Regions from separate parts of the Cytobacillus solani genome, predicted to be linked through region 1. Evidence: a T-box and tRNA genes for the amino acid it is inferred to sense, from the RefSeq annotation. Region 1 holds a T-box; the other holds one or more tRNA genes.
What was found. The T-box of region 1 lies ahead of trpS (tryptophan--tRNA ligase). A T-box ahead of a tRNA ligase gene usually reads a tRNA of that ligase, here a tRNA-Trp.

Region 1 (5,333 bases):
CATAAATGTTTCAAAACGTGCTACAGGGAAGATCCCCATTTTAATCGCAAGAAAATATTGTAAAAAGGTTGCCATAATAAAGGATGGTACCGAAATACCCGCTACTGCAATAATCATTGCCGTGTAATCCTGCCATTTATTATGCTTTAGTGCAGCAATAATTCCTAAAATGAGACCAAAAGCAACTGCTAGTAAAATTGCTTCCATACCAAGAATGAATGATACAGGAAAACCTTCACTAATTAGATCATTAACTGTTTGGCTTTTATACTTAAATGACGGACCAAAATCCCATTTCACTACCTTTAATAAATAGTCCCCGTATTGTGCGTACCAAGGCTTATCCAAGCCATAATGAGCATTCAGATTCGCTTCAATTTCGGGAGGCAGCTGTTTCTCAGATGTAAATGGGTTTCCCGGTGCAATGCGCATGAAGAAAAACGTCGCTGTAATGATCAACCAAAGTGAGATGAGCATGTACAGTAAGCGCTTTCCAATATATTTTGCCATTGACAAACACCTCCTATTTAATACGAAAAGCATAGAGCACACAATAATTGACAACTAGCATAAGTCAATTCCTTACAAAAGGTGTACTTTCCTTTGGAAAGGAATTAGCTTATGCACTCGAGCCATTGTCGCTCAGTGCTAGACAGTTTCTCTAAAGCCGAAACGAAGGTATACGGGTCATTAGTGTCCCATATACCTTTCGTTTATTAGCTATTTTTATTCAAAATGTGCCCATTTGTACTGAACATCACCAAGACCAGAAACAACTACATCTTTTAAGTTCTCAGCTTGTACCCAGTTGTTTGTATAGAAATAGATTGGTAATACTGGCATATCTTCCATGAATATTGCTTCAGCATCTTTTAACATTTGTTGACGAGCATCATGATCGCCTTCAGTTGCAGATTTAGCAAGTAAATCTTGGAATTCTTTGCTTTCCCAACCTGTATCGTTGTTACCGCCTTCAGCGTCACGGTACATTTCTAGGAAGTTAATTGCATCGTTAAAGTCACCTAACCAGCCCATACGAGCTACTTGATAATCTAATGAATGTACTTTATCTAGGTAAACAGCCCACTCTTGGTTTTCAAGAGTTACTTCAATACCAAGGTTTTTCTTCCACATATCTTGGATTGCTTGAGCAATCTTTTGGTGTGCCTCAGATGTGTTGTAAGAAAGCACGATAGCTGGAAGCTCAGAAGCTTCTTTGTAACCAAGCTCTTCTAACCCTTTTTGTAAAAATTCTTTTGCTTTTTCAACGTCATTATCAGGGAAGTATCCTTTTTCGTTTTCAGGGAACATTGACGGCGGTACGATACCCATAGCCGGTAATTGCTCACCTTGTAGAATATTGTCAATTACTTCTTGACGGTTGATTGCATGTGCTAAAGCTTTACGAATATTTACGTTTGCTGTTGGTCCTTCAGTTGTATTGAACTTATAGTTGTAAATACCTGCAATTGATTTAGTAACTAAACGGCCTTCATCTTTAAGTGCTTGCATTGCATCAGTTGGAAGTGCGCCAGTTGGAGCACCAGCCCAATCAAGCTCGCCATTATCAAACATAGATAATTCTGTATTTGGATCGTTAATCATAATCATTTCAATGTTAGTTAATTTTACAGTGTCTGCATCCCAATATTTTTCATTCTTTTCAAGAAGAATTTTATCGCTGTGAGACCATTCAGTCATAACGAAAGGACCGTTAGATGTATAGTTTTCACCAGCATCGTTAGCCCAATCAGGATTTGCTTCAGCAATTTTGCTGTTGATTGGCAGATAAGTATAGAATGCTGTTAATTCTAAGAAGAATGGAGTTGGGTTTGCTAATGTAACTTCAAGTGTTTTGTCATCTTTTGCAACAACACCTACAGCATCAAGAGATCCACCGTTAAGGTTTGCATCCTCAGCACCTTGAATATAGTAAAGCTGATATGCATACTCTGATTGGTTATTTGGATCTAATGCCCATTTCCAAGCATATTCAAAATCTTTAGCAGTTACAGGGTCACCATTAGACCAAGTTGCATCACGTAAAGTGAACGTGTAAACTTTTTGGTCTTCGGAAATGTCAATTTTTTCTGCTGCTGCTTCATGAGGTTGTCCATCTTCACCAATACGTGTTAACCCTTCGAATGTTTGACGAAGAACCGTACCGGAAGTAGCATCTTTCGCTAATCCTGGGTGTAAAGAAGGTGGTTCAGTGTTAATATTAACACTTAATTCTTGCGGAACATCAGATTTTCCAGCGTCTTTGTCGCCGCCCTTTTCGCCGCTGCCCGTATCGCCTTTGCCGCCACAAGCTGCAAGGAACATGCTAAGAACTAGCAACATACTAAAAAAGATCGATAGTCTTTTTTTCACGGATGAAACCCCCTATATATATTTACCCAAACGTTCTCTACATTTTTCTCTACGAAATACAACTGTACGCTCCAGGTATATTACTCAAATAGTCTGTAAATTTAGAGTGAAAAAATAAGCAGAATATCTGCTAGTAATTCAAAAAGCAAGTTTTTCTCGCCTCTAAGCAAATACGATATTGTACATGCTTTTTAACAAGCGGCAACTTACTCTTATTCTACTATAATAAATACCCCAAAATTCGAGTTGTTATTTTTTCGTAAAACTTGTAACAATTTCGTAAAGAATTCGTTTGTTAGGTTTATTATAAATAGTTTAAAAATTTATTGCAAGTAGGTTTTCTCTGTTATATATCAATCTAGTAATCCTAATTTTATAAAAATACTTGTAAAATAAGTGTTTCATAGACCTAAAAAAATTTTTGATTTCGTCAATTTTCGAGTTTTTTTGCATATTTTTGAATAATAATTTAAAAAAATTCGGTTTAATTTTGTGATAAATTTACTATCTTTTTTTTATGAAAATCTTGATTTTCATACCCATTTACTATAATATTACACTTAATATAATAAAAGCAATGGCTATGATAAAGAGTAGTACATTTATTTTTGGTTCCTAGAGAGCTTGTGGTGGGTGCAAACAAGTAACCAAGTAAATCGAATGGACTTTTGAGCCTTCTGTCAAAGACGTACCCTCACGTTATAGGGGTTCCATGTATATCATATGCATGGTTTCGAGTGACTCAAATACTTGAGTAATTAGGGTGGCAACGCGGACCATTCGTCCCTATTTTTTTAGGGGCGAATGGTCTTTTTTGTGTTTATTTTCTGTCAACCATGTTCAACTTATATGAAAGAAACACTTCTTTTACCCGATCGTCCATTTATTAAATGCCTTTATCAGCCAACAATTAGGAGGAAAGTTAATGAAAACAATATTTTCTGGCATCCAGCCAAGCGGAACTATTACACTTGGTAATTATATAGGTGCCCTTAAGCAATTCGTTGATTTACAAAATGAATATAATTGTTATTTTTGTATTGTCGACCAGCATGCCATCACTGTACCGCAGGACAAACTTGAATTGAGAAAAAACATCCGCAGCCTTGCAGCACTATATTTAGCTGTTGGGATTGATCCTGAGAAGGCAACTCTCTTTATTCAGTCTGAGGTTCCTGCTCATGCTCAAGCCGGATGGATGATGCAATGTATTTCATATATCGGTGAGCTCGAAAGAATGACCCAATTTAAAGATAAATCTGCGGGCAAAGATGCTGTTTCAGCAGCTCTTTTAACTTACCCGCCATTAATGGTTGCTGACATTTTGTTATATAATACAGATCTCGTACCCGTGGGTGAAGATCAAAAGCAGCATATTGAATTAACACGTGATTTGGCAGAAAGATTCAATAAAAAGTATAACGACATCTTTACAATTCCTGACGTACGCATTCCTAAAGTTGGCGCCCGAATTATGTCCCTCCAAGAGCCAACAAAGAAAATGAGCAAATCTGATCCTAACACAAAAGCGTCTATTCGCTTGCTCGATGATCTAAAGCAAATTGAGAAGAAAATTAAGAGTGCTGTAACAGATTCGGAAGGCATTGTAAAATATGATAAAGAAAACAAACCAGGTGTTTCTAACCTTCTATCTATTTATTCGATTTTCTCAGGAAAAGAGATTAGTGAAATTGAAAAGATGTATGAAGGAAAAGGTTATGGAGATTTTAAAGCTGATTTAGCAGAAGTAGTTATAAATGAAATCAAACCAATTCAAGATAAATATACAGAACTTATGCAGTCAAGTGAACTTGATGAAATCCTTGACCGAGGTGCTGAAAAAGCGCAAGCAGTTGCAAATAAAATGCTGAAAAAGATGGAAAATGCGATGGGGTTGGGGAGAAAACGGAGGTAATTAAAAAAGGAGCTAATTTTAGCTCCTTTTTTAATTTACTTTCGGTCCATGCTCCATTTCCCATAATTTCTCAAAAAATGGCTGACCTTTTATTAGGTTTTCACAAAATTGTTCATGCTTGCTTGTCCATCCGTATTTACTCTGATCGAATAAATGAAGCCAAGCCTCTTCAAAATCCATTTGTTGAATTTCATTATAAAATTCTGGACTCCATTCCGTATACCAATAACGCACTTCTGCAACATTTTTTGAAGAATACAATTGATCAAGTGCCATAAACATTAATTGTTTTAACTGTCTTTCTTTTCTTGTTAATCCATTCATAAGCTCTGGTGAAGGTGAAAGAATATGAAAGTCTTTTAATATCCTTTGATCATTGAAAGAATAAGTAATTTCATCATGATTTTCTAGCATTTCATAAGCAAGCTGTTCTTGCCGTGGAATTAACCTGCTCTTCCGAATCGGAATATTATAACCAATCGTATCAACTGCTAATATTCCTACTCCATCAGATACAACGAAACAATATTCCAGTTGAACACGTTCATGGTTTTTTCGCAAATAAGCTTTTTGATAGATGTCATCTAAAAGTTGTTGAGGAAGCTCTGATAAATCATTTTCAATGTAATTAAATAAAATGGGATCAATTTTTATTAGTGGTACTTGATCAAGTAATTCTACACCGTCGTCTTTACGCCATTCATGAAAGTGACAAACATTATAGCCATTTTCTTCACCTTCAAACCAGTTCACCCAAACATCATGAAGATATAACATCTTTTAACCCCCACTTCAACAAACTATTTGTCATTAAGTATGGGCAGTCAGCAGTAAAATTATTCCTACATTAGTAGATGGATATTTACTTATCAACTTTAACAATTGTTTACAAAAAAAAGCCTCCATGAATGAATTGACTTCAGGAGACTTTTTTCTTTATTTTAATCTAGTGATTTAGGATCTAATGCGTCACGAAGACCATCACCAATAAAATTGAAGGAAAGAACTGTTAGTAAAATGAGCAATCCTGGGAAGAACGGATACC
Region 2 (5,333 bases), 1.4 Mb from region 1:
CGTCTCAAGCAGCTCCTGATGTGTCCCAATCCCTGCAATTCGTCCATTTTCTAAAACGATGATACGGTCAGCATCAACGACTGTACTGATCCTCTGCGCAACAAGCAGCATAGTTGCATCCTTTGTTTCATCTTTTAGTGCTTGACGAAGCTTTGCATCTGTCTTGAAATCAAGTGCAGAAAAACTATCATCAAATATATAAAGATCTGGTTTTCGAACAAGAGCTCTAGCAATCGACAATCTTTGCTTCTGTCCTCCCGATAGGTTGGATCCGCCTTGTTCAATTTCTGACTCATATCCATCTTTCATTTGCTGTATAAATTCTTCTGCTTGTGCAATTCGAGTGGCTTGTTCAATCTCATCTTGTGAAGCATTTGAATTTCCAAAGCGAATGTTCTCAGCAATTGTGCCAGTAAATAGCATTGCCTTTTGCGGCACAAAGCCAATTTTTGATCGTACCTCGCTTTGTGGGGCTTCTCTAATATCAACCCCATTCACACGAATAGAACCGCTAGTTACTTCATAAAAACGAGGAATCAAATGGACGAGCGTTGATTTTCCTGAGCCTGTCCCCCCAATAATAGCTGTTACTTCACCCCGCTTGGCTGTAAAACTAATATCTGTCAATGCAGGTTCTTCAGCACCAGGATAACTAAAAGTCACATGTTCAAACTCGAGTGTCCCTTGCTCACGATCTGCTTTCAGTTTTCCTTCATCAAGAAATGCCGGTTTCATATCAAGCACTTCATTGATCCTTTTTGCTGATACTGCTGCACGCGGAATCATAACAAACATCATAGAAGCCATAACAAGCGCGAACATAATTTGCATAACATATTGGATAAACGCCATTAAGTCCCCTATTTGCATGGCCCCATTATCAATACGAATTCCACCAAACCAGATAATCGCAACAACAGTCAAGTTCATAACAAGCATCATCACAGGCATCATAAACGCCATTACTTTATTCACTTTAATTGAGACATCTGTCAGTTCTTTATTTGCTTTCTTAAGACGTACTTTCTCCTGTGGTTCACGATTAAACGCCCGTATCACTCGAATCCCTGTTAAATTTTCACGTAAAACAAGATTTAAACGATCCAGTCGTTTTTGAACAGTTTGAAAAAGTGGCATCCCTTTTTTAAAAATAAAAAGAATTGAACCAATCAACACAGGCATTGTGATAACAATGATAATGGATAATTCTGCATCCTTTGAAACAGCCATAATGATTCCCCCGACTAACATAATCGGTGCGCTTACAACCATACGAAGCATCATGATGACTACTTGCTGGATTTGCGTAATATCATTTGTTGTTCGTGTAATGAGTGATGCCGTTCCAACCTCATCAAATTCCTGCAGTGAAAATTTCTCCACATGATTAAAAACCTTTCGCCGAATATCACGACCAAGTCCTATTGCAGCATTAGAAGAATAATAGCTGGCAATAACAGAAGCGATAGCACCTACTGCTGAAACAACAAGCATTAAACCGCCAATCTTCCAAATATAAGGGGTATCCCCTAAAACAACTCCTTTATCCACGATATCTGCCATCAGTGTAGGCAGAAAAAGTTCAGCCATTGATTGTACAAAGACAAGTCCTAAAACTGCTAAAATAATCCACTTATAAACGGATAAATGCTTCAGTAATTTTATCAATTCATTTTCCCTCCTTGATCTGTCACTTGGGATTCTAAATAGGCTGATAGAAGCAAATGTGATTCAAGCAGTTCTTCATACTGTTTGTCTGTTAACTGCTCCATAGCAGATTGAAATAGCTGATGAATTCCTCCATCTTGAAGGTGCATCCTTTTTAAAAATGCCTTCCCTTTGTCCGTAATCTTTAACTCCATCTCACGTCGGTTCCCTTCCACTTGCTGACGGTTTAAAAACCCTTCCTGAGCAAGACCATCCACAGCATGGCTCAGCGTGCTTTTAGGAAGAAAAGTTTGTTCTCCAACTTTTTTTTGTGTCAGTTTCATTTCTTTATGTAGAGTTAGTGTCATCAATATCGTATATTGCGGGACAGATAGCCCATTCTCAACGGCAATTTTTTGAACGAAGCGCACAATATTTTTCTGCACACTCCAAAATGAACGCAATAATTGTGTTGAGCGTACTAACTTTTGATTTTCATGTTCCATTAAACATACCCCTTTCATCACTACTTGATAGTTCAATAATGGACAGTTCAATATAGGAGTATTTAAATTTACACCTTTTTATTTTTGCAGTCAAGCGATAGCAAATTCCAAAGATAAACTTTCGGTGTCCAAAAACATAAAAAGACCAGCTAACTGTTTATTAGCTGGTCTTTTATTAGACTGATTTTTAGAAATCCTTAGATTTAGATTTTGAAGGCAATATATATCCTTCTCCTTTTTCATATAACTTCAATAATTTTTGAATGAAGCTTATCCTAGGGACAACATAGTAAACAACAACTGCTGAAACAATACTTATTAATGCTCCTGCAGCGACATCAGCAGGATAATGCACGCCTACCCACATTCTTGATATTCCTACTAAGATAGCGGCTATCATCCATAAAAAGCCGTACCCTTTTTTAAAAAGCCAAAAGGTCATACAAAATGAAAAGAAAAGTATGGTATGGTCACTTGGAAATGAGTTCCCCACTGTCTTTTCTATTAATTTATTCACATTGGCCAGTTCAGCAAAAGGCTGATAGTTTGAATGGAATGTTCCTGCTAGTTTTCCTATGATTTCAGCGAAAATAAAAGTAATTCCTGCACTTATTACCATCATTCTATTCTTATACTCACGAGTAAACCAATAAACGATCGTTGCCAGTGCTAAAAGATATACTGTATATTCAGCAATGAAAATAAACGGAGGGTTTAAGAATGTGTATTCTTTCCCTAAGTCGTTAATCATTCTAAATATATTAATGTTCGTTTCTGTAAATGACATTAGCTGCTTTCCCCCCTAATTTCTTTCTTATACTACAATTATGTCCCATGCGCTGTAAATGGAAAATTTGTTTACCTTACATTTGCTTACATTTTTGTAAGGTAAGAGTTTAAACCAATAGGTTAATAACTATTGCATAGAATTAACAAAACAATTAAAAAATAGATAACTAACTATATCTCAATGACATGGTTAGTTATCCATTTTTTAAAATCGCCATTTCCTATAAGAATTAGGCTAGCTATCTATTCATAAATGATGGGCCTAAATGGACTCGAACCATCGACCTCACGCTTATCAGGCGTGCGCTCTAACCAGCTGAGCTATAGGCCCGCATTATGGGGCGGCTGATGGGAATCGAACCCACGAATGTCGGAACCACAATCCGATGCGTTAACCACTTCGCCACAACCGCCAAAATAAAATGGCAGGGGTAGTAGGAATCGAACCCACACTGAAGGTTTTGGAGACCTTAGTTCTACCTTTAAACTATACCCCTATAAATGGTGGAGGGGGGCAGATTCGAACTGCCGAACCCGAAGGAGCGGATTTACAGTCCGCCGCGTTTAGCCACTTCGCTACCCCTCCATAAGCTTTAAAACATGCCGGCCAGAGGACTTGAACCCCCAACCTACTGATTACAAGTCAGTTGCTCTACCAATTGAGCTAGGCCGGCATAGTAAATATTAGTATATTATTTAACTCCAATATATTTATAGCGTCGTCCTGATCTCAGAAAGCTTTTACAAGCAGCAGCTCGATCAGTACGCTAAAGTATTTCAAGAAGCATATTCGATCGTGCTCTACCAATTGAGCTAGGCCATCATCATATAAATGGTGGCTCAGGACGGAATCGAACCGCCGACACAAGGATTTTCAGTCCTTTGCTCTACCGACTGAGCTACTAAGCCATATATTGTTTTATTTCCTAAACATTGATTGCATTAAAAACTGTGCGGCAAAGCCCTTTGGTCTTTGTTGCAAATTGAAAGTTTTCTATTCATGGAAGCATTGCTTCGCAGGTAAACTTTCAATTCTCTACCAACTGAGCTACTGAGCCAAATACAAATAAAAAAATAGCGGTCCGGACGGGACTCGAACCCGCGACCTCCTGCGTGACAGGCAGGCATTCTAACCAACTGAACTACCGGACCAAATTATTATACCAAATGAAGTGGAGGAGGAAAGGGGATTCGAACCCCTGCGCGGTTTGACCCGCCTGTCGGTTTTCAAGACCGATCCCTTCAGCCGGACTTGGGTATTCCTCCATATTAAATAAGTAGCGGCAGAGGGGATCGAACCCCCGACCTCACGGGTATGAACCGTACGCTCTAGCCAGCTGAGCTACGCCGCCAAAATATTATTTTAAATCTATGGTGGAGCCTAGCGGGATCGAACCGCTGACCTCCTGCGTGCAAGGCAGGCGCTCTCCCAGCTGAGCTAAGGCCCCATAAATAATAAAAAATCGGGAAGACAGGATTCGAACCTGCGACCCCTTGGTCCCAAACCAAGTGCTCTACCAAGCTGAGCTACTTCCCGTTAAGAATATGGCGCGCCCGAAAAGAGTCGAACCCATAACCTTCTGATCCGTAGTCAGACGCTCTATCCAATTGAGCTACGGGCGCATTTATTCAAATAGTACTGAGAAGTGATCTAAACTCAATGGGAAATTGGAGCGGAAGACGGGATTCGAACCCGCGACCCCCACCTTGGCAAGGTGGTGTTCTACCACTGAACTACTTCCGCACATAAAAGACAAATAATGGTGACCCCTACGGGATTCGAACCCGTGTTACCGCCGTGAAAGGGCGGTGTCTTAACCGCTTGACCAAGGGGCCCATATTAAATTAGACGAAAAAAATAGCCCAACATTAGGGCCTAGCCTGGCGGCGTCCTACTCTCACAAGGGGACAGCCCCTAACTACCATTGGCGCTGAGAAGCTTAACTGCCGTGTTCGGGATGGGAACGGGTGTGACCTTCTCGCTATCGCCACCAGACTATTGTTAGTTAAAGGATTATTCCTTCAAAACTAGATAACAGACAGACATCATGTATTTCATTTTGGTTAAGTCCTCGACCGATTAGTATTTGTCAGCTCCACGTGTCACCACGCTTCCACCTCAAACCTATCAACCTGATCATCTTTCAGGGGTCTTACTAGCTTGACGCTATGGGAAATCTCATCTCGAGGGGGGCTTCATGCTTAGATGCTTTCAGCACTTATCCCTTCCGCACATAGCTACCCAGCGATGCTCTTGGCAGAACAACTGGTACACCAGCGGTGCGTCCATCCCGGTCCTCTCGTACTAAGGACAGCTCCTCTCAAATTTCCTGCGCCCACGACGGATAGGGACCGAACTGTCTCACGACGTTCTGAACCCAGCTCGCGTAC

Region 2: it encodes a tRNA-Trp, which carries the amino acid that the T-box ahead of trpS (tryptophan--tRNA ligase) is inferred to sense. The anticodon was not compared.

What each region holds. Positions count from the first base shown of each region.
Region 1 covers NZ_CP041305.1:92,931-98,263, forward strand. Annotated here, with positions in the region: gene FI644_RS00520 (ABC transporter permease) at 1-510, opposite strand, end outside; gene FI644_RS00525 (peptide ABC transporter substrate-binding protein) at 727-2,373, opposite strand; T-box leader at 2,948-3,164, shown strand; gene trpS (tryptophan--tRNA ligase) at 3,299-4,288, shown strand; gene FI644_RS00535 (YjbA family protein) at 4,319-5,065, opposite strand; gene opp4C (oligopeptide ABC transporter permease) at 5,230-5,333, opposite strand, start outside.
Region 2 covers NZ_CP041305.1:1,487,943-1,493,275, forward strand. Annotated here, with positions in the region: gene FI644_RS07465 (ABC transporter ATP-binding protein) at 1-1,668, opposite strand, end outside; gene FI644_RS07470 (MarR family winged helix-turn-helix transcriptional regulator) at 1,665-2,153, opposite strand; gene FI644_RS07475 (undecaprenyl-diphosphatase) at 2,341-2,940, opposite strand; tRNA gene FI644_RS07480 (tRNA-Ile) at 3,200-3,273, opposite strand; tRNA gene FI644_RS07485 (tRNA-His) at 3,280-3,355, opposite strand; tRNA gene FI644_RS07490 (tRNA-Trp) at 3,366-3,439, opposite strand; tRNA gene FI644_RS07495 (tRNA-Tyr) at 3,445-3,528, opposite strand; tRNA gene FI644_RS07500 (tRNA-Thr) at 3,544-3,616, opposite strand; tRNA gene FI644_RS07505 (tRNA-Phe) at 3,776-3,851, opposite strand; tRNA gene FI644_RS07510 (tRNA-Asp) at 4,021-4,094, opposite strand; tRNA gene FI644_RS07515 (tRNA-Ser) at 4,116-4,208, opposite strand; tRNA gene FI644_RS07520 (tRNA-Met) at 4,221-4,294, opposite strand; tRNA gene FI644_RS07525 (tRNA-Ala) at 4,315-4,390, opposite strand; tRNA gene FI644_RS07530 (tRNA-Pro) at 4,406-4,479, opposite strand; tRNA gene FI644_RS07535 (tRNA-Arg) at 4,489-4,565, opposite strand; tRNA gene FI644_RS07540 (tRNA-Gly) at 4,612-4,686, opposite strand; tRNA gene FI644_RS07545 (tRNA-Glu) at 4,704-4,778, opposite strand; rRNA gene rrf (5S ribosomal RNA) at 4,822-4,938, opposite strand; rRNA gene FI644_RS07555 (23S ribosomal RNA) at 5,003-5,333, opposite strand, start outside.